Regions from separate parts of the Streptomyces roseifaciens genome, predicted to be linked through region 1. Evidence: riboswitches for the same ligand, from Rfam matches in the RefSeq annotation. Region 1 holds a riboswitch; each other region holds the start of a gene.
The links. Region 1 has a riboswitch for cobalamin ahead of AS857_RS29245 (ribonucleoside-diphosphate reductase subunit alpha). Riboswitches for the same ligand answer to the same signal wherever they lie in the genome.

Region 1 (5,611 bases):
GCTGGTCGGCGACGCACTGGAGGTACTCGCGCATGGACTCGGTGTTCATGCCCGGCAGGCCCTCGCCGCACAGGTCGCGGCCGAACTGCAGCTCCGCGTCGACGGCCTCCTTCAGCATGTCGGTGACCTGCTGCTGGAGCTCGTCGTCGAAGAGGTCGGGCTCCTCCTGGCGGACGGTGTCCACGACCTCGAACGCGAAGTTCATGTGCATGGTCTCGTCGCGGAAGACCCAGTTGGTGCCGGTCGCCAGGCCGTGCAGCAGGCCGCGGCTGCGGAACCAGTACACGTAGGCGAAGGCGCCGTAGAAGAACAGGCCCTCGATGCACGCGGCGAAGCAGATCAGGTTGAGCAGGAAGCGGCGGCGGTCGGCCTTCGTCTCCAGCCGCTCCAGCTTCTCGACCTCGTTGATCCACTTGAAGCAGAACTGGGCCTTCTCGCGGATGGAGGGGATGTTCTCCACCGCGTCGAACGCCGCGGCACGGTCGTCCGGGTCGGGCAGGTAGGTGTCCAGCAGCGTCAGATAGAACTGGACGTGCACGGCCTCCTCGAAGAGCTGCCGCGACAGGTACAGCCGCGCCTCGGGGGAGTTGATGTGCTTGTACAGCGTCAGGACCAGGTTGTTCGCCACGATCGAGTCACCGGTCGCGAAGAACGCGACCAGGCGGCCGATCATGTGCTGCTCGCCCGGGGAGAGCTTGGCGAGGTCGGCGACGTCCGAGTGGAGGTCGACCTCCTCGACGGTCCAGGTGTTCTTGATCGCGTCGCGGTAGCGGTCGTAGAAGTCCGGGTACCGCATGGGGCGCAGCGTCAGCTCGAAGCCGGGGTCGAGCAGGTTCTTCTGGCGTTCGGTCGACATTACTGGCATGCCTCGCAGGACTCGGGGTTCTCAAGGGAGCAGGCGATGGCGTCCGCGTCGGGCGCGGCCTGCTGCACCGGGATGGTGGCGGGAGCGGCGGCACCGCCGGACGCCGCGCGGGCGATCCGGGTCGCCGGGCGCGAGCGCAGGTAGTACGTCGTCTTGATGCCCTGCTTCCAGGCGTACGCGTACATCGAGCTGAGCTTGCCGATGGTGGGCGAGGCCATGAAGAGGTTCAGCGACTGGCTCTGGTCCAGGTACGGCGTACGGGAGGCGGCCATGTCGATCAGGGCGCGCTGCGGGATCTCCCAGGCGGTGCGGTAGAGGTCGCGCACCTCCTGCGGGATCCAGCGCATCTCCTGGACCGAGCCGTTGGCCTCGGTCATCGCCTCGCGGGTGGCGCGGTCCCACACGCCGAGCTTCTTGAGGTCCTCCACCAGGTAGGTGTTGACCTGCAGGAACTCACCGGAGAGCGTCTCGCGCTTGAAGAGGTTGGAGACCTGCGGCTCGATGCACTCGTACACGCCGGCGATGGAGGCGATGGTGGCCGTCGGGGCGATGGCGAGCAGCAGCGAGTTGCGCATGCCGACCTCGCCGATGCGGGCGCGCAGCGCCTCCCAGCGGTCCTCCCAGGCGGCGACGGCGTTGGGGTAGTGGTCCGGGTGCAGCACGCCGCGGGCGGTGCGCGTCGCGGACCAGGCCGGGTGCGGGCCGTGCCGCTCGGCGAGGTCGGCGGAGGCCTCGTACGCCGCGAGCATGATGCGCTCGGAGATGCGGGTGGACAGCTCCTTGGCCTCGGGCGAGTCGAAGGGCATGCGCAGGCGGAAGAAGACGTCCTGCAGGCCCATCAGGCCCAGGCCCACCGGGCGCCAGCGGCTGTTGGAGCTGCCGGCCTGCTCGGTCGGGTAGAAGTTGATGTCCACGACGCGGTCGAGGAACGTGACGGCCGTGCGGACCGTGCGGTCGAGCTTCTCCCAGTCCATCTCGCCGTCGGCGCCGAGGTGCTGCGCGAGGTTGACGGAGCCCAGGTTGCAGACCGCGGTCTCGCCGTCGTCCGTGACCTCGAGGATCTCGGTGCAGAGGTTCGAGGAGTGGACGACCGCGCCCTTCTCGGCCGTCTGGTTGGCGGTGCGGTTGGCGGCGTCCTTGAACGTCATCCAGCCGTTGCCGGTCTGCGCGAGGGTGCGCATCATGCGGGCGTAGAGCACGCGGGCCGGGATCTGCTTGACGGCCTTGCCCTCGGCCTCGTACTTGCGGTACGCGGCGTCGAACTCGTCGCCGTAGAGGTCGACCAGGTCGGGCGTGTCGGCCGGGGAGAACAGCGACCACTCGGCGTCGGCCTCGACGCGGCGCATGAACTCGTCCGGGATCCAGTGCGCGATGTTGAGGTTGTGGGTGCGGCGGGCCTCCTCACCGGTGTTGTCGCGGAGCTCCAGGAACTCCTCGATGTCGGCGTGCCAGGTCTCGAGGTAGACGCAGGCCGCGCCCTTGCGCCGGCCGCCCTGGTTGACGGCGGCGACGGAGGCGTCGAGGGTGCGCAGGAACGGCACGATGCCGTTGGAGTGGCCGTTGGTGCCGCGGATCAGCGAGCCGCGCGAGCGGATGCGGCTGTACGACAGGCCGATGCCGCCGGCGTGCTTCGACAGGCGCGCCACCTGGTGGTAGCGGTCGTAGATCGAGTCCAGCTCGTCCAGCGGGGAGTCCAGCAGGTAGCAGGACGACATCTGCGGGTGGCGGGTGCCGGAGTTGAAGAGCGTGGGGGAGGACGGCAGGTACGACAGGGTGCTCGTCAGGCCGTACAGCTCGGCGACGTCGGCGACGGCGCGCTCGGAGTGGTCCTCGGCCAGGCCGCAGGCCACGCGCAGCAGGAAGTGCTGCGGGGTCTCGATCACGTTGCGGGTGATCGGGTGGCGCAGCAGGTAGCGGCTGTGCAGGGTGCGCAGGCCGAAGTAGCCGAAGCGGTCGTCGGCGCCGCCGAGGAGGGCCTCGTCGACCAGCTCGTCCAGGCGCGCGGCGTGCGTGGCCACGAAGGCGGCGGTGTCGTCCGCGATCAGGCCCTCGCGGTGGCCGACGGCGACCGAGGCGGAGAAGGACGTGGCGCCCTGGCCGGCGGCCTCGTCGGCGATCGCGCGGGTGAGCAGCCGGGCGGCGAGCTTGGAGTACTCGGGCTCCTCGGCGATCAGCCCGGCGGCGGCCTCGGTGGCGAGGGAGCGGAGCTCGGCCTCGTCCGAGTTCGCGCTCCGGCCCCGCAGTGCGGCGGCGGCGACCTTGCCGGGGTCGGTGGCGGGAAGGTCGGCGGTGAGGTCGGTCAGGGTGCGCAGCAGCGCGGTCCCGGGGCCGCCGGTCGCTTCTTCCGCTGAGACCGGATCGGCGGGCGCGATGGTCACTGAGGCTCTCCCTCGCTCGGCTGGGTGGGCCGGCGGGAGGGTACGACGGTCGCGCACGGGCACGCCTGATGGACCAGGGCATGCCTCGTAGGCGTCCGTCGGCCCAACCCGCGAGGCCCGGACGAATTCAACGCCCATAGCCGAGCCCAGGGCAGGCTCGGTGGAGGGCGTGCTGCCGGCAGGTACTCGGACTCCTGCATGCGCGGCTTAACGGCATACATGCACCGTTGCGGGACAGTTCCGGATTTTCACCGGATTCCCCTGCGACGACAGCGAGGACGAGCATACATCTAGTGCCGCCCCTCGCACGCGCCCCCACATGTTGTGTCGCGCGGTAAGCGCATAGGTCGGAATGTGTTATCAGGCCCCGGTGTTGAGGGTGGGTTCGCAGGTCGGAGGGGGGTCGGGTGCGGGGCACGGCGAAGGGCCGTCACGCCCCCTCCAGGGGGGTGTGACGGCCCGGTCGGCTCCGCGGGGCGAGGGCCCCGCCGAGGGTCGCTCTAATGGCCTCCAGGGGCCCCTGCGGTGGCCGGCGGGAGCTCGGCCCGGACCCCGGGGTCGCCGGCGTCCGCCGTGTAGTCCGCCGCCGTGGTCTCGTCCGTGCCGTCCGGCACGCGGAGCGCCTTCAGGACGAAGGTCAGGACGATGACGACGATCACATTGAGCGCGAAGGCGGTGAGCCCGATATAGCCCTTTTCTCCGATAAGGGGGATGAGGTTGGTATTCCCGAAATGATCCTGCGTCGCGCTCGGCGTGTCGTACGCCTTCCAGGTGCCGTACCCCATGCCCGCGGCCCAGCCGGCCAGCAGGGCCCAGCGGTGGAACCAGCGGGTGAAGAGCCCGCCCACGAGCGCGGGGACCGTCTGCAGGATCCAGATGCCACCGAGCAGCTGGAAGTTGATGGCGACGGTCTTGTCCATGGTGAGGACGAAGACGAGCGCGCCGACCTTCACCAGCAGCGAGGCGAGCTTGGAGACCTTCGCCTCGTGTCCGGGCGAGGCGTCCGGCCGGATGAAGTCCTTGTAGATGTTGCGGGTGAAAAGGTTCGCCGCGGCGATCGACATGATCGCGGCCGGGACCAGGGCGCCGATGCCGATGGCGGCGAAGGCCACGCCCGTGAACCAGTCCGGGAACATGTCCTCGAACAGCTGCGGGATCGCGAGCTGCCCGTTCTTCACCTTGATCCCCGCGGCGATGGCCATGAAGCCGAGCATCGCGAGCAGGCCCAGCATCAGGGAGTACAGCGGCAGGATCGTCGTATTGCGGCGGATGACGTTGCGGCCTTTGCTGGAGAGAACCGCGGTCACCGAGTGGGGGTAGAGGAAGAGCGCCATCGCCGAGCCGAGCGCGAGCGTCGCGTACGCCCACTGCGCGTCCGGACCGCTCACCAGGGCGCCGCGCGGCTTGCCGGTCTCCGGGTTCTTGACCGCGAACGCTTCGCCCGCCTTGCTGAAGATGTGGTCGAAACCGCCCAGCTTGATGGGGATGTAGATGATCGCCACGATGATCACGATGTAGATCAGCGCGTCCTTGACGAAGGCGATCAGCGCGGGCGCCCGCAGCCCGGAGGAGTAGGTGTAGGCCGCGAGCACGCCGAAGGCGATGAGCAGCGGCAGGTCCTTCATGAACCAGTTCGACCCGCCGCCCACGCCCAGCACGTCCAGGACCGCCTGTATGCCGACGAGCTGCAGCGCGATGTACGGCATCGTCGCGAGGATGCCGGTGAGCGCGAGGGCGAGCGAGAGGCCCTTCGAGCCGAAGCGGCCGCGGACGAAGTCCGACGACGTCACGTAGCCGTGCTTGTGGGAGACCGACCACAGGCGGGGCAGGAAGGTGAAGACCAGGGGGTAGCAGAGGATCGTGTACGGCACCGCGAAGAAGCCGGCCGCACCGCCCGCGTAGATCGCCGCCGGGACGGCCACGAAGGTGTACGCGGTATAGAGGTCGCCGCCGAGCAGGAACCAGGTGACCCAGGTACCGAAGGACCGGCCGCCCAGCCCCCACTCGTCGAGGTTGTCCGCGTTCTCCGCACGCCGCCACTTCGAGGCCATGAAGCCCATGACCGTCACGGCGAGGAAGAAGAAGATGAAGACGGCGAGCGCCACGCCGTTCACGCCGTCCTTCATCGCCGCTCACCCGCCTTGCGGGCCCGCTCCTGGCGCCGCACGAGCACGTAGGCGACGACGGTGAGCAGGGTCGACACGGGCACCCACAGCATCTGGTACCAGTAGAAGAAAGGGATGCCGATGAAGGCGGGCGCGGTCCTGGCGTAGGAGTCGACCCACAGCATCGCGACGAACGGGACGGCCAGACACAGTCCCGCCACGGCCAGGGGCAGGGTGACGACCGCCCTCCTGCCGCCCTCCGG
Region 2 (5,611 bases), on a different contig from region 1:
CCGTCCCCGTCCTGCTGCGCCTGACCGAGGCGTTCGGCATCGACCCCGCCTTCTTCTCCGAGACCGGCACCACCCGCGTCCTCGCCGACCTGCGGGAAGCACTCGCCGACGAGATCGCCGGCGCCCGGGTCTCCCCGTCGGACCTGTCCGAACTCGCCTCCCGCCTGCCCGCGGTCGCCGCCGTCCTGATCGATCTCGGCCGCCGCAACCAGGCCCTGACCGAGCGCCTGGCGGAGGCCGCGGACGGCCGGGGCGGGAGCGGCGGCACCGGCCCGGCCTCACCCCGCTCCCCCCACGAGGAGATCCGGGAGTTCTTCTACCGCCGCCAGAACTACCTCCACGACCTCGACATCGCCGCCGAGGAGCTGGCCGCCGGCCTCGGCGTCCGCCCCGGCGGAGTGCTCCCGGCCCTGACCGCGCGCCTCACGCAGCGGCACGCCGTACAGCTCGTCGCGGACTCCGGCCGCCTGCACCACTACGATCCGCAGCGCCGGACCCTGCACCTCTCCGGCCGGCTCCGCCCCGGCCAGCGGGCCTTCCGGATGGCCACGCAGCTGGCCCTGCTGGAGTTCGCCGGGGAGCTGTCCGCGCTCGCCTCGCAGGACTACGACGAGGGCTCCACCACGTGGTCGCTCGCGCGGATCGGCATCGCCAACTACGTGGCCGCCGCGCTGATCCTGCCGTACGGCACCTTCCACGCGACGGCCGAGGAGCTGCGCTACGACGTCGAACGGCTCACCGACCACTTCGGCGTCGGCTACGAGACCGTCTGCCACCGGCTCAGCACGCTCCAGCGGCCGCGGCTGCGGGGCGTGCCCTTCTCGTTCGTCCGGGTCGACCGCGCCGGCAACATGTCCAAGCGCCAGTCCGCGACCGGCTTCCACTTCTCCCGCGCGGGCGGCACCTGCCCGCTGTGGAACGTCTACGAGGCCTTCGCCGCCCCGGGCCGCATCCACGTGCAGATCGCCGCCATGCCGGACGGGCAGCGCTACTTGTGGACCGCCCGCACCGTCACCCGCCAGCGCGGCGGCTGGGGCGAGCCCGGCAAGACCTTCGCCATCGGGCTCGGCTGCGAGATCCGGCACGCCTCCCGGCTCGTCTACTCCGACGGCCTCGACCTCGGCAACGCCTCCGCCGCCACGCCCATCGGCATGGGCTGCCGCATCTGCGAACGCCTCGACTGCCCGCAGCGGGCCGTACCCCCGCTCGGCCGCCCCCTGGCGATCGACGAGAACAGCAGCACGTTCGTGCCGTACCCGGTGGCGGACAAGTGATCACGCCGGGGGTGGACTTACTAGGACGTCCAACTATATGTTCGTGACCAAGGCCCGCGGTGCAGGGAAGCCGGTGTGATTCCGGCACGGTCCCGCCACTGTGACCGGGGAGTGTGCCGTCGACAGCACGCCACTGACGAGATGCGTCATTCGTCGGGAAGGCTGGCGGCGCGCGGTGATCCGGGAGTCAGGATACCGGCCGCGGGGTGTTCCGTGTTGTCCACGAGGATGGAGCAGACACGCATGGCACCGGTCCGTACTCACGACCCTGGTGATCCGGCGGAGCGCGCACACCTGTCCGCGCACCCGTAGCTCCCGGCGGAGCCGCGAAGCCCCATGCCCATCCCCGGATCTCACCTGACCTGACGAGAGCAGGCTTCCATGGTCCGTGAACTGACACATTTCATCGGCGGCAAGCACACCCCCGGAACGTCGGGGCTCTTCGCCGACGTGTACGACCCCAACACCGGCGCCGTGCAGGCCCGGGTGCCCCTGGCCGGGCGCGAGGACACCGCGGCCGCGATCGCCGACGCGGCGGCCTCGCAGCCGGAGTGGGGCGAGTGGAACCCGCAGCGCCGGGCCCGCGTCCTGCTGAGGTTCCTGCAGCTGGTCGAGGGCGAACGGGAGACCCTCGCCCGCCTGTTGTCGGCCGAGCACGGCAAGACGATCGCCGACGCCCACGGCGACATCCAGCGCGGCCTGGAGGTCGTCGAGTTCGCCGCCGGAATCCCGCACCTGCTCAAGGGCGAGTTCACGGACAACGCGGGCACGGGCATCGACGTCCACTCGCTGCGCGGCCCCCTCGGCGTCACCGCCGGCATCACCCCCTTCAACTTCCCCGCGATGATCCCGCTGTGGAAGGCCGCGCCCGCGATCGCCTGCGGGAACGCCTTCGTCCTCAAGCCCTCCGAGCGCGACCCGTCCGTACCGCTGCGGCTCGCGGAGCTCTTCCTCGAAGCGGGCCTGCCCCCGGGCGTGTTCAACGTGGTCAACGGCGGCAAGGAGGCCGTCGAGACCCTGCTGGAGGACCCCAGGGTCCAGGCCGTCGGCTTCGTCGGATCCACGCCGATCGCGGCGCACATCTACGCCACCGCGGCCGCCCGCGGCAAGCGCGCCCAGTGCTTCGGCGGTGCCAAGAACCACATGATCGTGATGCCGGACGCCGACCTCGACCAGGCCGCGGACGCCCTGATCGGCGCCGGGTACGGGTCGGCGGGCGAGCGCTGCATGGCGATCTCCGTGGCCGTCCCCGTCGGCGAGGAGACCGCCGACGCCCTGGTCGCCAAGCTCAAGGAGCGCATCGGCGCGCTGCGCATCGGCCGCTCCGACGACCCGGACGCCGACTTCGGCCCGCTGGTGAGCCGGGACGCCCTCGACCGCGTGCGCCGCTACGTGGACATCGGCACCACGGAGGGCGCCGAACTGGTCGTCGACGGGCGCGGCTTCGTCCTGCCCGGCCACGAGAACGGCTTCTTCGCCGGGGCCACGCTCTTCGACCGCGTCTCCACCGGCATGCGGATCTACCGGGAGGAGATCTTCGGACCGGTGCTCTGCGTCGTCCGCGCCGCCGGCTACGAGGAGGCCCTGCGGCTGCCCAGCGAGCACCCGTACGGCAACGGCGTGGCGATCTTCACCCGGGACGGGGACACCGCCCGGGACTTCACCCGGCGGGTGAACACCGGCATGGTCGGCGTCAACGTGCCCATCCCCGTACCGGTGGCGTACCACACCTTCGGCGGCTGGAAGCGCTCCGGCTTCGGCGACCTCAACCAGCACGGGCCGGACGCGATCCGCTTCTACACCCGTACCAAGACCGTCACCTCGCGCTGGCCCTCCGGGGTCAAGGAGGGCGCGAGCTTCACCATCCCCACGATGCGATGACGGCGATGACCGGCACCATGCTCTCCGGCGAGCAGCTCGCGATCGCCGAGACGACGCTCGACTTCGCCGAGGAACACCTCGCCCCGCACGCCGTCGCCTGGGACCAGGGCAAGCACTTCCCCGTCGACGTCCTGCGCAAGGGCGCGGACCTGGGGCTCGGCGGCGTCTACGTCCGCGAGTCCTCCGGGGGCTCCGGACTGACCCGCTCCGACGGCGTCGTCGTCTTCGAGACCCTGGCCACCGGCTGCCCCTCGATCGCCGGCTACCTCTCCATCCACAACATGGTCGCCTGGATGATCGACCGCTACGGCGACGAGGCCCAGCGCGCCCGCCTGCTCCCGGCGTTGTGCTCCATGGACTTCCTGGGCAGCTACTGCCTCACCGAACCGGGCGCCGGATCCGACGCGGCCGCACTGCGCACGCGCGCCCGGCGCGACGGCGACCACTACGTCCTCACGGGCGTCAAGCAGTTCATCTCCGGCGCCGGCACCTCGCAGGTCTACATCGTCATGGCCCGCACCGGCGAGCCCGGGCCCCGGGGCGTCACGGCCTTCGTCGTCGAACGCGACGACCCCGGGCTGTCCTTCGGCCCCGACGAGAAGAAGATGGGCTGGAACGCCCAGCCCACCCGCCAGGTGGTCCTCGACGGCGTGCGCATCCCGGCCGGCCGCCGGCTCGGCGCCGAGGGCGACGGCTTCCGCATCGCCATGCACGGGCTCAACGGCGGCCGGCTCGGCATCGCCGCCTGCTCCCTCGGCGGGGCGCAGAGCGCGCTCCACCGCAGCCTGGCGTACCTCGCGGACCGCGAGGCGTTCGGGGCCCCGCTGCTCGACGCGCAGGCCCTGCAGTTCAGGCTCGCCGACATGGCGACCGAGCTGGCGGCCGCCAGGGCGCTCGTCCGCCAGGCGGCGGACGCCCTGGACCAGGGCCTCCCGCAGGCCGCACAGCTGTGCGCGATGGCCAAGCGGTTCGCCACCGACACCGGCTACGCGGTGGCCGACAGCGCCCTCCAGCTGCACGGCGGCTACGGCTACCTCAGCGAATACGGCATCGAGAAGATCGTCCGCGATCTCAGGGTGCACCGGATCCTGGAAGGAACGAACGAGATCATGCGCCTGATCGTGGCCCGCGGACTCACGGAGGCCGTGCGATGACGGCGGACGGCACCGACAGCGTCCTGCTGCGCACCGAGGGGCGCGCGGCGTACGTCACCCTCAACCGCCCGAAGGCCCTCAACGCCCTCACCCACTCCATGGTGCGCTGCATCGACGAGGCCCTGGCCGAATGGGAGAAGGACCCCGCCGTCGAGACGGTGGTCGTCACCGGGGCGGGCGAGCGGGGGCTGTGCGCGGGCGGCGACATCCGGTCCATCCACGAGGACGCGCGTACCGGAGGGTCGGCGTCGGCGGACTTCTGGCGGGACGAGTACCGGCTCAACGCCCTGATCGCCCGCTACCCCAAGCCGTACGTGGCCGTCATGGACGGCATCGTCATGGGCGGCGGGGTCGGCGTCTCCGCGCACGGCAGCGTGCGGATCGTCACCGAGCGCTCGCGCGTGGCCATGCCCGAGACGGGCATCGGCTTCGTCCCCGACGTCGGCGGCACGTACCTGCTCGGGCTGGCCCCCGGCGAGCTGGGCACCCATCTGGCCCTGACCGGTGCGGTGGTGGGTGCGGCGGACGCCTTGTTGTGCGGGCTTGCGGACCACTACGTCCCGTCGGAGCTGCTGCCCGAACTGGTCGCAGGCCTGGCTCAGGCCCCCGTGCACGACGTCCTCGCCGCGCACGTCCGTCAGGCGCCGCCCGGCGTGCTGGACGCCCAGAGGCAGTGGATCGACCGCTGCTACGCGGCCGACACGGTGGAGGAGATCGTGGACCGGCTGCAGGGCAGCGGCGTCCCCGAAGCCCGGGAAGCCGCCGGCACGCTCGCCGCCAAGTCGCCCACCGCCCTGAAGGTCACCCTGGCCGCCCTGCGCCGTGCACGGGAGCTCGGGCCCCTGGAGCGGGTCCTGGAGCAGGAGTACCGCGTCTCCTGCGCCGCGCTGGTCTCGCCGGACCTCGTCGAGGGCATCCGGGCCCAGGTGATCGACAAGGACCGCAGCCCCCGGTGGTCCCCCGCCACGCTCGCCGAGGTGAGCGCAGCGGACGTGGCCCGGTTCTTCGCACCGCTCGGCGGGCGGGAGCTCCGCCTCGCCGCCGGTGACTCCCCGCAGGAGGTGCCCTGGTGAGCAGCAGCGTCGTCGGTTTCATCGGACTCGGTCACATGGGCGGGCCCATGGCCGCCAACCTCGTCAAGGCCGGTCACCGCGTCATCGGCTACGACCTGGTGCCCGGCCTGCGTGCCGCGGCGGCGGACGCGGGCGTCGAGACCGCCGCGTCGGCCGCGGAGGCCGCCGCGGGCGCTGACGTGGTGATCACCATGCTGCCCGCCGGCCGTCACGTCCTCGCCCTCTACGG
Region 3 (5,611 bases), on a different contig from region 1:
GGACCGAGGCGACGGCCGTGACGAGGATGAGCACGGTGACGACCCGGGCGGGCCCCTTGCCCCAGGCCTCCTCCAGGACCGCCGAGGCGACGGACGAGGACGCCGTCGAGGCGGGGTCGAGCATCTGCTTCCAGTCGATGACGCCGAGCGTGCCGATCTGCAGGAGCAGGTAGATGGCCATGATGCCGAGGATGGAGAAGACGATGGCGCGCGGCAGGGTGCGCCCGGGGTTCTTGATCTCGGCGCCCATGTACGCGGCCGTGTTGTAGCCGAGGTAGTCGTAGATGCCGATGGTCAGGCCCGCCGCGAAGCCGATCCAGAAGTGGTCCGACGTCAGCTCGAAGGCGCCCGAGGGGTAGGTGAAGGCCCGGTCGGGGCTGAAGTGGGTGAAGGCGGCGAGGATCACCAGCACGACGGAGGCGATCATCACGCACCACAGCACGACCGTGATCCGTGCGATGTTCTCGACGCGCCGCCACAGCACCAGCACGATCAGCGCGATGACGGCCAGTCCGGTCACGTCGCCCTGCATCTGGCCCATGTCCGGCCACAGATAGCCCAGGTACTGCACGAAGCCGATGACCCCGGTGGACATGCCCAGCGGGATGAAGAGCATCGCCGTCCACACGAACAGGAACGGCATCAGCTTCCCGGTGCGGTACTGGAAGGCCTGGCGCAGATAGACGTAGCTGCCGCCGGCGCCGGGCAGCGAGGCGCCGAGCTCGGCCCAGATCAGCCCGTCGGCCAGGGCCAGCACCGCGCCCGCGACGAAGCCGATGACGGCCTGCGGGCCGCCGAAGGCCGCGACCATGAGGGGGATGGTGACGAAGGGGCCGATGCCGCACATCTGGCTCATGTTGATGGCGGTGGCCTGGAACAGTCCGATGCGGCGCACGAAGCCGACGCGCTCGTCCGGCGGTGGATCCGTCTCTGCCATTGAGGTCGGCCCTTTCTCGCGCCGGACGGGGTCCGGCTGACCTGATTGTCCGTCCAATGCACTGGTAGCACCGGCGTGTCGCAACCGTCCACCGTTCCGACACGCCGGTACTGCCGACCGGCCGACCGGGTAGGTTCCGTTCGCAACGGCAGTGACCGAAGGGGTGGGAGATGTCGGCAGGGCGGATAGCGGTCGTGGGCGGGTCCATCGCGGGGTGCGCGGCGGCGCTCGCCGCGGCGCGGGCGGGCGCCGGCGAGGTCGTGGTGTACGAGCGGGCGGCCGGCGGGCTGCAGGACCGGGGCGTGGGCCTGGCCGTCCACGACCGGCGGTACGCGGAGCTGGAGGCGGCCGGATACCTGGACCCGGCCATTCCGTGGGTGCGGCTGACCTCGCGCCCCTGGATCGTCCGGGACGCGGGCAGCCGGGCCGGGCGGCGGGTGGGCGCACTGCCGTTCGGGTTCCGTTCGTACAACTGGGGGTCGCTCTGGAGCGAGCTGCGTGCGCGCGTGCCGTCCTCCGTCGCCTACGAGCGCGGCACCGCGGTCGAGCGGGTGGTGCCCGGGCCGGACGGCGCCGTCCTGCAGCTGGCCGGGGGCCGGGAGGAGCGCTTCGACCTCGTGGTCGGCGCCGACGGCTACCGCTCGGCCGTGCGGGCCGCAACGCGGGCCGCGACCGTGCCCCGTTACTCCGGATACGTGGCGTGGCGCGGCGCGCTCCCCGAGGCGGACCTGCCGGGGCCTGCGGAGGCGTGGGCGCGCGACGAGGCCGCCACCGTCGCCTTCCCGGGCGGCCACATGATCGTCTACCGCATCCCCGGCCCCGGCGGCACCGGCACCAGCGCCAACTGGGTCTTCTACTGCGTTCCCGACGACCCCGCCCACACCTTGTCCCTGGAGGCCGCGGCCGGCCTCCCGCCGAGCCGCGTGCCCGACGGGCTGACGGCGCAGCACCGCGCCGTCGTGGACGCGCACTTCCCGCCGTACTGGCAGGAGCTCGTCCGGCGCACCCCGAAGGACGCCACCTACGTCCAACCCGTTCATGACCTGTGCGTGCCGCGCTACGGGGAGGGCCGGCTCGTGCTCGTGGGGGACGCGGCGGCGGTCGCCCGGCCGCATTCGGGCAGCGGGGCCGTCAAGGCGCTGCAGGACGCCACGGTGCTGGAGCACTGCCTGGCGTCGGCCGGGAGCTGGGCCGGGGCCGTGGCCGCGTACGACGCCGCGCGGGCGCCGGCCGGCCGCGCGATCGTCGATCTCGGCCGCAGACTGGGCCGGGCGCAGGTGCAGGCCACGCCCGCCTGGGCCGCGCTGGACCAGGGCGCGCTGGAGGACTGGTGGCGGCAGGCGGCCGACGGCGGGCGGGACTTCGGCGGGCGGTCGCTCGGGGAGCGGGGCGGGGAGCCGCGCCGGTAGCGGCGGCCGGAGCAGGAGGACGCCGCCGAGCGCCACCGTCGATTGCGAGAGGTTTGCAACTGCAGAACCTGTGCACAACCGCTAGGGTGGCCCGGCCGTGGTGTTCGGGAAGACCGGTGACGGGCCTTCGTGGTCCCAGTCCGGAGCGGCCCTCGCCACTGTGATCGGGGAGTGACCGTCCCGTTCCGCGCGCTCCCAGGGCGCGCGGAGCCACTGGCCGCAGCCGGCTGCCGGGAAGGCGGGGACGGGCGCGAACGGACCCGTAAGCCAGGAGACCGGCCACGGCATCTCGCAAATGGTCCACGAGGTGCTGGAGCGTTCAACCCAAGATGTCCCTTCCCGCTGATTCCCCTGGTTCCCCCGGTCCCGCGCCCGCCTTCCGCTGGCGCCGCGAGGACACCGTGCGGACCGCCGGTCTGCTGGCCGTCATAGCCGCCCTGCACGTCGTCGCGTTCGGCGTGCTCTACCTGCTCGTCGTCCCCAACCACTACACCGTCGGCTCGAAGGTCTACGGGGTCGGGCTCGGCATCACCGCCTACACCCTCGGCATGCGGCACGCCTTCGACGCCGACCACATCGCCGCCATCGACAACACCACCCGCAAGCTCATGGCGGACGGCAAGCGCCCGGTCTCCGTCGGCTTCTGGTTCGCGCTCGGCCACTCCAGCGTCGTCGTCGCGATGGCCGCCCTGGTGGCCGGCGGCACCCAGCTCGCCGGGCGGCTGATGGACGAGGAGTCCACGGCCCACCAGACCCTGGGCGTCGTCGGCACGACGGTCTCCGGCGGCTTCCTCTACCTCATCGCCGCGCTCAACCTCGTCGCCCTCGCCGGCATCCTGCGCATCTTCCGCGCCATGCGCGAGGGCCGCTACGACGAGAAGGAGCTGGAGCAGCACCTGGACTCGCGCGGCTTCATGAACCGCATCCTCGGCCGCTTCACCCGCTCCATCACCCGGCCGGGGCAGATGTACCCCCTGGGCTTCCTCTTCGGGCTCGGCTTCGACACCGCCACCGAGGTCACGCTGATGGTGATGGCGGGCAGCGGCGCTGCCGCGGGCCTGCCCTGGTACGCGATCGTGTGCCTGCCGCTGCTGTTCGCCGCGGGCATGAGCCTGTTCGACACGCTCGACGGCACGTTCATGAACTTCGCCTACCAGTGGGCGTTCTCCAACCCGGTCCGCAAGGTCTACTACAACCTCACGATCACCGGCCTGTCCATCGCCGTCGCCTTCCTCATCGGCACCATCGAACTGGTCGGCGTCCTGCACGAGAAGCTGGGGCTGGACGACGCGGTGACCGGCTGGATCGCCGGCCTGAACCTCGACAACGTGGGCTTCGTCATCGTCGGCCTGTTCGTGGTGGTGTGGGCGGCGGCCCTCGGCTACTGGCGCTTCGGCAAGGTCGAACAGCGCTGGGCGGCCCGCACGCAGGCCGCGGCCGAGAGCTGACGCCGGCGGGCCCGGTCCCGGCGGGGCCGGGCCCGTACCCGATCGCGGCACCGGGCCTGACCGCGGGGCCGTAGCCGATCGCGGGACCGGACCGGCTCAGACGGCGCGGGCGGGCGCCTCCTCGGCCTCCTCCCGCGCCGCCGGGACGAGGTGCGCCTGCCCGGCGAGGATCACCAGGGCGCCCACGGCGAGCCCGGCGACCCCGCACGACGCGGCCCACGTGGGCCCGGCCGTCTCCAGCACCGTGCCGACGACGGCCGACCCCAGCGCCACGCCCGCCGTCATCAGGGTCACCAGCCAGGCGAACGCCTCGGTGACGGTGCCCGCCGGGGCGAGCTCGCCCACCAGCACGAACACGACGGTGAGCACGGGCGCGAGGAACAGGCCGGTGAGGATCATCAGGCCGGCCATGAGCGGCGGCGCGGGCAGCAGGCACAGCAGCCCGTACCCGGCCGTGAGCCCCAGCATCAGCAGCAGCGTCCGGCGCGGCGGCGCCACCCGCCAGTGGCGCACGGCCCCGTAGGCCAGCCCGCCGATCAGCGCGCCGAGGGCGTTGAGCGCGAGGAGCGTGGGGGCGCCGCCGGGCAGCCGGTGGTCCTCCGCGTAGTGGACGACGAGGACGTTGAGCGTGCCGATGGCGACGCCCGCGCCCGTGAGGCCCGTGAGCAGCACGACCAGGCCGCGGCTGCGCAGCGGGCCGAGCCGGTCGCCGGAGCGGGCGGGCGCCTTCCAGACCCGGGCGGGCGGGGCGGTGGCGACGACGAGCACTCCGGCGATGCCCAGGAGCGCACCGGCCCACAGCGCCGCCCCGGGCGAGGCGACGGCCACGCCGCCGGCCACCACCAGGGGCCCGCCGACGAAGACCAGTTCCTGCGAGGCGGAGTCCAGGGCGTAGGCCGCCTCCAGCTTCCCGGGCGCGACGATGTCCGGCCACAGGGCCCGCAGGCACGGCTCCAGCGGCGGCGTCGCCGCTCCGGCGAGCGCGACTCCGGCCAGGACGGCCGTGCGGCTGCCGGGCGCGATCGCCACGACCGCGAAGCCCACGGCCGCCACGAGGGCCGTGGGCAGCAGGACGAGCGGCTGGCCCGCCCGGTCCACGAGACGGCCCAGCAGCGGGCCGCCGATCGCGGAGGCGATGGCGAACACCCCCACGGCCACGCCCACGAACCCGTACGAAGCCCCCGCCTGACGGAGGGCCAGCGGCACGGCGACCGAAGCCATCGCGCTCGGCAGCCGCCCGACGAGGGTCCCCAGGAGCAGCCTGGTCACGTGGGGGCCGCGCAGCAGGTCCGCGTAGCTCATGGGGAATCCTCGCCGCTCGTCGACTCCCTCGGCCACTGGGTGGCCATGTCCGGCGTTGCCGCTCGCGTGGGTGAGATCACGAGGGAATGGTTATACGTAACACGTCGGCCGTCAAGGGATTTCCGGCAGGCCCGGACCCTGGCAGCGCAGATCCCCGCCGGGCACCGTGCCGTCCACCAGATAGGCGGCCACGGCGTCGTCCACGCACGCGTTGCCCCGGCTGGCGAAGACGCCGTGCGAGTAGTCGTTCTCCAGCGTGACCAGCCTGGATCCGGGCAGCACGCGCTGCATGGCCCGGGCGCCCTCGACCGGGGTGACGGGGTCGTGCTGCGAAGCGACGAGCAGGACCGGGGGAGCGGCCGGGCTGCCGAGGCGCGTGCGGCTGTGCGGGCGGTGGTGCCAGTACGCGCAGGCCGACGCCTCGATGCCGGTCAGGACGGGCAGCGGGTCGAGGCGGCGCAGCCGGCGGAGGTCGGCGACGACCCGCCCGGGTGCGGGACCGGGGCCGTCGGCGC
Region 4 (5,611 bases), 1.6 Mb from region 1:
TCCGCTGGTCGACCGCAAGCCGCATGATCATGGCCTGGGGCCTGACCCTGCCCGCCGCGGGCCTGGTCGCCGGTGGCGCCGCCCTCCTCGCCGACCAGGGCGACTGGGGCGTCGCGGCCGTCGCCGTCCTCGGCCTGGCCGTCTCCGGCGCGATCTGGCTGGCCTCGCGCCGCAAGCCGGTCACCCACGAGGACCTCGACTCGAGCGAGGCCGGCACCGACGCCGAGCCGGCCGGTGTCGTCACCGCGGCCCTGCAGGCCGTCGCCCCGCCGCCGGCCGGCCCCCTGGCCGCCGCGGTCTCCCCCTCCCCCGAGGCCGGGCGGGCTCCTGCCGCCGCCACGGCGAGCTAAGGCTTAAGGAAGAAACAGCATGCAGATCGACTGGGCAGCCCTCGGCCAGGTCTTCGGCGTCAGCCTCGTGGTGACGGTCGGCCTGGTGGGCATCTTCACCCTCGGCATCGTCGGCACGTCTCCCCGTGCGGGGAGCTCGGCGGGCTCGGCGGCGGGTGCGGGTGCGCTCGCGCGGCGCTCCGGTGCGTACGCGTGCTTCGCACTGTGCGCGGCGGCCGTGGGTTACGGCATCTACCTGATCGTGGTGTAACCGCCACGACCCGCTTCGACGGCCGGGACCCCCATGGGGGTCCCGGCCGCTGCGTTTCCCCTCCGGGGGTTGCAGGCACCTTCGGGTGTCGCAGGCGGCACGGCACCGCCGGGAAGGCGCGTCACGGTTGCGCGCCGCGGCGGCGGCACAAGATTCCGCCTCGGCCCGGGCGGCAAAGGCCGGGGCCGCCCTCGCCCTCGCGCCCGCCGCACGCAACATCCGCCGCAACGGCGGGCAACCAGCACGGCGGAGCCCGGCGGTGCTCTGCTCCCGGTCTGCTCGGCGCAGCCGGGAACGTCGGGTCGGGCCAGGTCAGAGGTGAGTTGACGGCGCCCGCGGCGCATGGTGGACTTCCGGAGCCAAACGGCGACAGCAGAGGAAGCCGGTGTGAATCCGGCGCGGTCCCGCCACTGTCACCGGGGAGCGTCTCCCCCACGCGATGCCACGGCGGCGAGCCGGAAGGCCGGGGCGGCGCGGATCCGGGAGCCAGGAGACTCTGGTCGCCGGTCACGTCGAGCCAGGGCGCGGACCCTGAGTGAGGACACATCGTCATGCCCGGCGCCCGCCACCGAACGCCCCGCACACTTCCCTCCCCCCGCCGAGGCGTGACGGCGGTCTGAGCCGATGCGTGCCGATCCGATCGGTTTCGCGTGCGGCGCCGCCCTCGGCTTCCTCGGTGACCGCGTCCTGGGCGACCCCCGCCGCGGCCACCCCGTGGCCGCGTTCGGCCGCGCCGCCCAGACCGTCGAGCAACGCCTGTGGCGCGACCACCGCGGCCACGGCGCCGTGCACGCCCTGCTGTGCGCGGGCGGCGCCGCCGCCGGTGCCGCGCTGCTGGCGCGCGCCGCACGCGCTTCCCGCCCCGCCGGCATCGCCCTGACCGCCGCCGCCACCTGGGCCGTGCTCGGGGGCACCTCCCTGGGCCGCGAGGCCCGCGCCATCGGCGGCGCGCTCGCCGCCGGCGACGAGGACGTCGCCCGCGAGCGCCTGCCGCACCTGTGCGGGCGCGACCCGCAGGCCCTGGACGGGCAGCAGATCGCGCGCGCCGTCGTGGAGTCCGTGGCCGAGAACACCTCCGACGCCGTCGTCGGCGCGCTGGTGTGGGGCGCCCTGGGGGGCGTGCCGGGGCTGGTGGGCTTCCGGGCGGTGAACACGCTGGACGCGATGGTGGGCCACAAGTCGCCCCGATACCGCCGCTTCGGCTGGGCCTCGGCCCGTCTCGACGACGTCGCCGGCTGGCCCGGCGCCCGCCTCACCGCGGCCCTCGCCGTCCTCGCGGGCCCGGATCCGCGCGGCGCCTGGCGGGTGGTCCGGCGGGACGCGTCCCGTCACCCCAGCCCCAACGCGGGCCCCGTGGAGGCCGCGTTCGCCGGCGCCCTCGGCGTGCGCCTCGGCGGCACCCTCGCGTACGCGGGCCGCGTCGAGCACCGTCCCGTGCTGGGGGCGGAGAACCGCCCGGTGGCGACGGACGACATCGAACGCGCGGTACGCCTTTCGCGCCGGGTGTCCCTGCTGGCCCTGGGAACGGCCGTGGTGGGCAGGCTCTCTGTCGGAAACTTCGCACGGTACGCACGGAGGAGGAGCCGGTGACGGCTGACAGGAGCGGGCCCGCGGGCCCGCTGGGCGGGGGCCTGCTGGTGGCCGGCACCACCTCGGACGCGGGCAAGAGCGTGGTGACGGCCGGCATCTGCCGCTGGCTGTCCCGCAAGGGCGTCAAGGTCGCGCCGTTCAAGGCGCAGAACATGTCGCTCAACTCGTTCGTCACGCGCGAGGGCGCGGAGATAGGCCGGGCCCAGGCCATGCAGGCGGCCGCGGCCCGCGTGGAGCCGAGCGCCCTCATGAACCCCGTGCTGCTCAAACCGGGCGGCGACCGCAGCAGCCAGGTCGTGCTGATGGGCAAGCCGGTGGGCGAGCTCAGCGCGCGCGGCTATCACGCGGGCCGCCAGGAGCAGCTGTTCGGCACGGTGACGGAGTGCCTGGAGGAGCTGCGGCGCACGCACGACGCGGTGATCTGCGAGGGCGCCGGCAGCCCGGCCGAGATCAACCTGCGGCGCAGCGACATCGTCAACATGGGCATCGCCCGGGCGGCCCGGCTGCCCGTGGTCGTGGTCGGCGACATCGACCGCGGCGGCGTCTTCGCGTCGTTCTTCGGCACGACGGCCCTGCTCTCGCCCGAGGACCAGGAGCTGATAGCGGGTTACGTCGTCAACAAGTTCCGGGGCGACGTGACGCTGCTGGAGCCCGGCCTGGACATGCTGTACGAGCTGACGGGCCGGCGGACGTTCGGCGTCCTGCCGTTCGCGCACGGCCTGGGCATCGACGAGGAGGACGGCCTGCGCGTCTCGCTGCGCGGCGCCGTACGGGAGTCGGTGGTGGCCCCGCCGCACGGGGCGGACGTGCTGCGGGTCGCGGTGTGCGCGGTGCCGCTGATGTCCAACTTCACGGACGTGGACGCGCTGGCCGCCGAGCCGGGCGTGGTCGTCCGCTTCGTGGACCGCCCCGAGGAGCTCGCCGACGCGGACCTGGTGGTCGTGCCGGGGACGCGCGGGACGGTACGGGCGCTGGCCTGGCTGCGCGAGCGCGGGCTCGCGGACGCGCTGGCCCGGCGCGCCGCCGAGGGCCGCCCGGTCCTGGGCATCTGCGGCGGCTTCCAGGTACTGGGCGAGCGGATCGAGGACGAGGTGGAGTCCCGGGCGGGCGTCGTCGAGGGGCTGGGCCTGCTGCCGGTGCGCATCCGCTTCGACGCGGAGAAGACCCTGGCACGGCCGGTGGGCACGGCCCTGGGCGAGCCCGTCGAGGGCTACGAGATCCACCACGGCGTGGCCGACGTGCAGGGCGGCGACGAGCCGTTCCTCGACGGCTGCCGCGTGGGCGCCGTGTGGGGCACGCACTGGCACGGTTCGCTGGAGAGCGACGGCTTCCGGCGGGCGTTCCTGCGGCGCGTCGCGGAAGCCGCGGGCCGGGCGTTCGTCCCGGCACCGGACACGAGCTTCGCGGCGCTGCGGGAGGAACAGCTGGACCGGCTGGGCGATCTGATCGAGGAACACGCGGACACGGACGCGCTGCTGCGGCTGATCGAGGACGGGGTTCCCCCGGGGGTCCCGTTCATACCGCCGGGCGCACCGGCTCCGCTCGCGCGGAACGACAACACAGGGGGTACCCGTTGACGGCCTCGGCCACCTACCCGTTCACCGCGGTCGTCGGCATGGACGACATGCGGCTGGGCCTGCTCCTCAACGCCATCTCGCCGTCCATCGGCGGGGTGCTCGTACGGGGTGAGAAGGGCACGGCGAAGACGACGACCGTCCGCGCCCTGTCCACGCTGCTGCCGTGGATCGACGCCGTCGCCGGATGCCGGTTCTCGTGCGACCCGGCGTCCCCCGACGCCCGCTGCCCGGACGGCCCGCACGAGGACGGGGCGGCGCACGCCGCCCGTGCCGCCCGCATGGTCGAACTGCCCGTCGGCGCCTCCGAGGACCGGCTCGTGGGGGCGCTCGACATCGAACGCGCGCTGGGCGAGGGCGTGAAGGCGTTCGAGCCGGGCCTGCTGGCCGCCGCGCACCGGGGCGTGCTGTACGTCGACGAGGTCAACCTGCTGGGCGACCACCTGGTCGACGCCCTCCTCGACGCGGCCGCCACCGGCGCCGCCTACGTCGAGCGCGAAGGCGTCTCCGTACGCCACGCGTCCCGCTTCCTCCTCGTCGGCACCATGAACCCCGAAGAGGGCGAACTGCGCCCCCAGCTCCTGGACCGCTTCGGCCTGACCGTCGAGGTCGCGGCCTCGCGCGAGCCCGACGAGCGCGTCGAGGTCGTCCGGCGCCGACTGGCGTACGACGAGGACCCGGCCGCCTTCGCCGCGAAGTGGGCGGCGGAGGAGGAGACGCTGCGCGAGCGGATCGCCGCCGCCCGCGCGCTGCTGCCGTCCGTACGCCTGGGCGACGGCGCGCTGCGCCGCATCGCCGCCGTGTGCGCGGGCTTCGAGGTGGACGGCATGCGCGCGGACATCGTGACCGCGCGCACCGCGACCGCACTCGCCGCGTGGGCGGGCCGCACGGACGTGACGACGGCCGACGTACGGCAGGCGGCGCTGCTGTCGCTGCCGCACCGGCGCCGGCGCAACCCCTTCGACGCGCCGGGCCTGGACGAGGACAAGCTCGACGAGATCCTCGGCCGGTTCGAGGACGACGAGCCGGAGCCCGAACCGGAGCCGGAGCCGGAGCCCGAGGGCCCGGACGACGACGGCCCCGACGGCGGCCCCGAGGGCGGCGGTCCCGACGGCAGCGGTCCCGACGGCGGCGGGCAGCCCCCGCAGGACGGCACGGGCTCCGACGGCACCCCCGACGTCCCGCAGCAGCGCCAGGAGCCGGAGTCCACCGGCCCCGAGCCCGCCTCCCCGGAGGGCCCGGACGCCCCCGAGGGCGCCCCCGCCCGCGGGGAGACCCCCGAGGCCCCGGCCGTCGCCGCGGCCGACCCCTTCCGCACCCGCAAGTTCGACGTCCCCGGTCTCGGTGAGGGCGCCGACGGCCGCCGTTCGCGGGCCCGGACGGCCCACGGCCGGACGACCGGGTCCCGCCGCCCCCGCGGCACCCTGTCCAAGCTCCACCTGGCCGCCACGGTGCAGGCCGCCGCCCCGCACCAGCGGGCGCGCGGGCGCAGCGGCGCCGGGCTCGTCGTCCGCCGCGACGACCTGCGGGAGGCGGTGCGCGAGGGCCGCGAGGGCAACCTCGTGCTGTTCGTCGTGGACGCCTCCGGCTCCATGGCCGCCCGCAAGCGGATGGGCGCCGTCAAGGGCGCGGTGCTGTCCCTGCTGCTGGACGCGTACCAGCGCCGGGACAAGATCGGCATGGTGACGTTCCGGGGCGCCGGCGCGGACGTGGCGCTGCCGCCGACGTCCTCGGTGGACACGGGCGCGGCACGGCTGGAGAAGCTGCCGACCGGCGGGCGCACGCCCCTGGCGGCGGGCCTCCTGCAGGCGCACGAGGTGCTGCGGGTGGAGCGGCTGCGCGACCCG

Region 2: linked by a shared signal. The riboswitch ahead of AS857_RS12585 (CoA-acylating methylmalonate-semialdehyde dehydrogenase) and the one ahead of AS857_RS29245 (ribonucleoside-diphosphate reductase subunit alpha) in region 1 are both predicted to bind cobalamin.
Region 3: linked by a shared signal. The riboswitch ahead of nicT (Nickel transporter NicT) and the one ahead of AS857_RS29245 (ribonucleoside-diphosphate reductase subunit alpha) in region 1 are both predicted to bind cobalamin.
Region 4: linked by a shared signal. The riboswitch ahead of AS857_RS21860 (cobalamin biosynthesis protein) and the one ahead of AS857_RS29245 (ribonucleoside-diphosphate reductase subunit alpha) in region 1 are both predicted to bind cobalamin.

Annotation. Positions count from the first base shown of each region.
Region 1 covers NZ_LNBE01000004.1:2,679,761-2,685,371, forward strand. The annotation lists gene AS857_RS29240 (ribonucleotide-diphosphate reductase subunit beta) at 1-856, opposite strand, end outside; gene AS857_RS29245 (ribonucleoside-diphosphate reductase subunit alpha) at 856-3,243, opposite strand; adenosylcobalamin-variant (AdoCbl-variant) riboswitch at 3,416-3,516, opposite strand; gene mctP (monocarboxylate uptake permease MctP) at 3,744-5,369, opposite strand; gene AS857_RS29255 (DUF3311 domain-containing protein) at 5,366-5,611, opposite strand, start outside.
Region 2 covers NZ_LNBE01000003.1:1,576,110-1,581,720, reverse strand. The annotation lists gene AS857_RS12590 (short-chain fatty acyl-CoA regulator family protein) at 1-1,274, shown strand, start outside; cobalamin riboswitch at 1,315-1,492, shown strand; gene AS857_RS12585 (CoA-acylating methylmalonate-semialdehyde dehydrogenase) at 1,656-3,155, shown strand; gene AS857_RS12580 (acyl-CoA dehydrogenase family protein) at 3,161-4,309, shown strand; gene AS857_RS12575 (enoyl-CoA hydratase/isomerase family protein) at 4,306-5,382, shown strand; gene mmsB (3-hydroxyisobutyrate dehydrogenase) at 5,376-5,611, shown strand, end outside.
Region 3 covers NZ_LNBE01000003.1:901,959-907,569, forward strand. The annotation lists gene AS857_RS09780 (APC family permease) at 1-937, opposite strand, end outside; gene AS857_RS09785 (FAD binding domain-containing protein) at 1,108-2,346, shown strand; cobalamin riboswitch at 2,428-2,644, shown strand; gene nicT (Nickel transporter NicT) at 2,676-3,794, shown strand; gene AS857_RS09795 (MFS transporter) at 3,891-5,096, opposite strand; gene AS857_RS09800 (alpha/beta hydrolase) at 5,208-5,611, opposite strand, start outside.
Region 4 covers NZ_LNBE01000004.1:1,061,326-1,066,936, reverse strand. The annotation lists gene AS857_RS21870 (inorganic phosphate transporter) at 1-350, shown strand, start outside; gene AS857_RS21865 (hypothetical protein) at 370-600, shown strand; cobalamin riboswitch at 977-1,096, shown strand; gene AS857_RS21860 (cobalamin biosynthesis protein) at 1,225-2,190, shown strand; gene AS857_RS21855 (cobyric acid synthase) at 2,220-3,767, shown strand; gene AS857_RS21850 (putative cobaltochelatase) at 3,806-5,611, shown strand, end outside.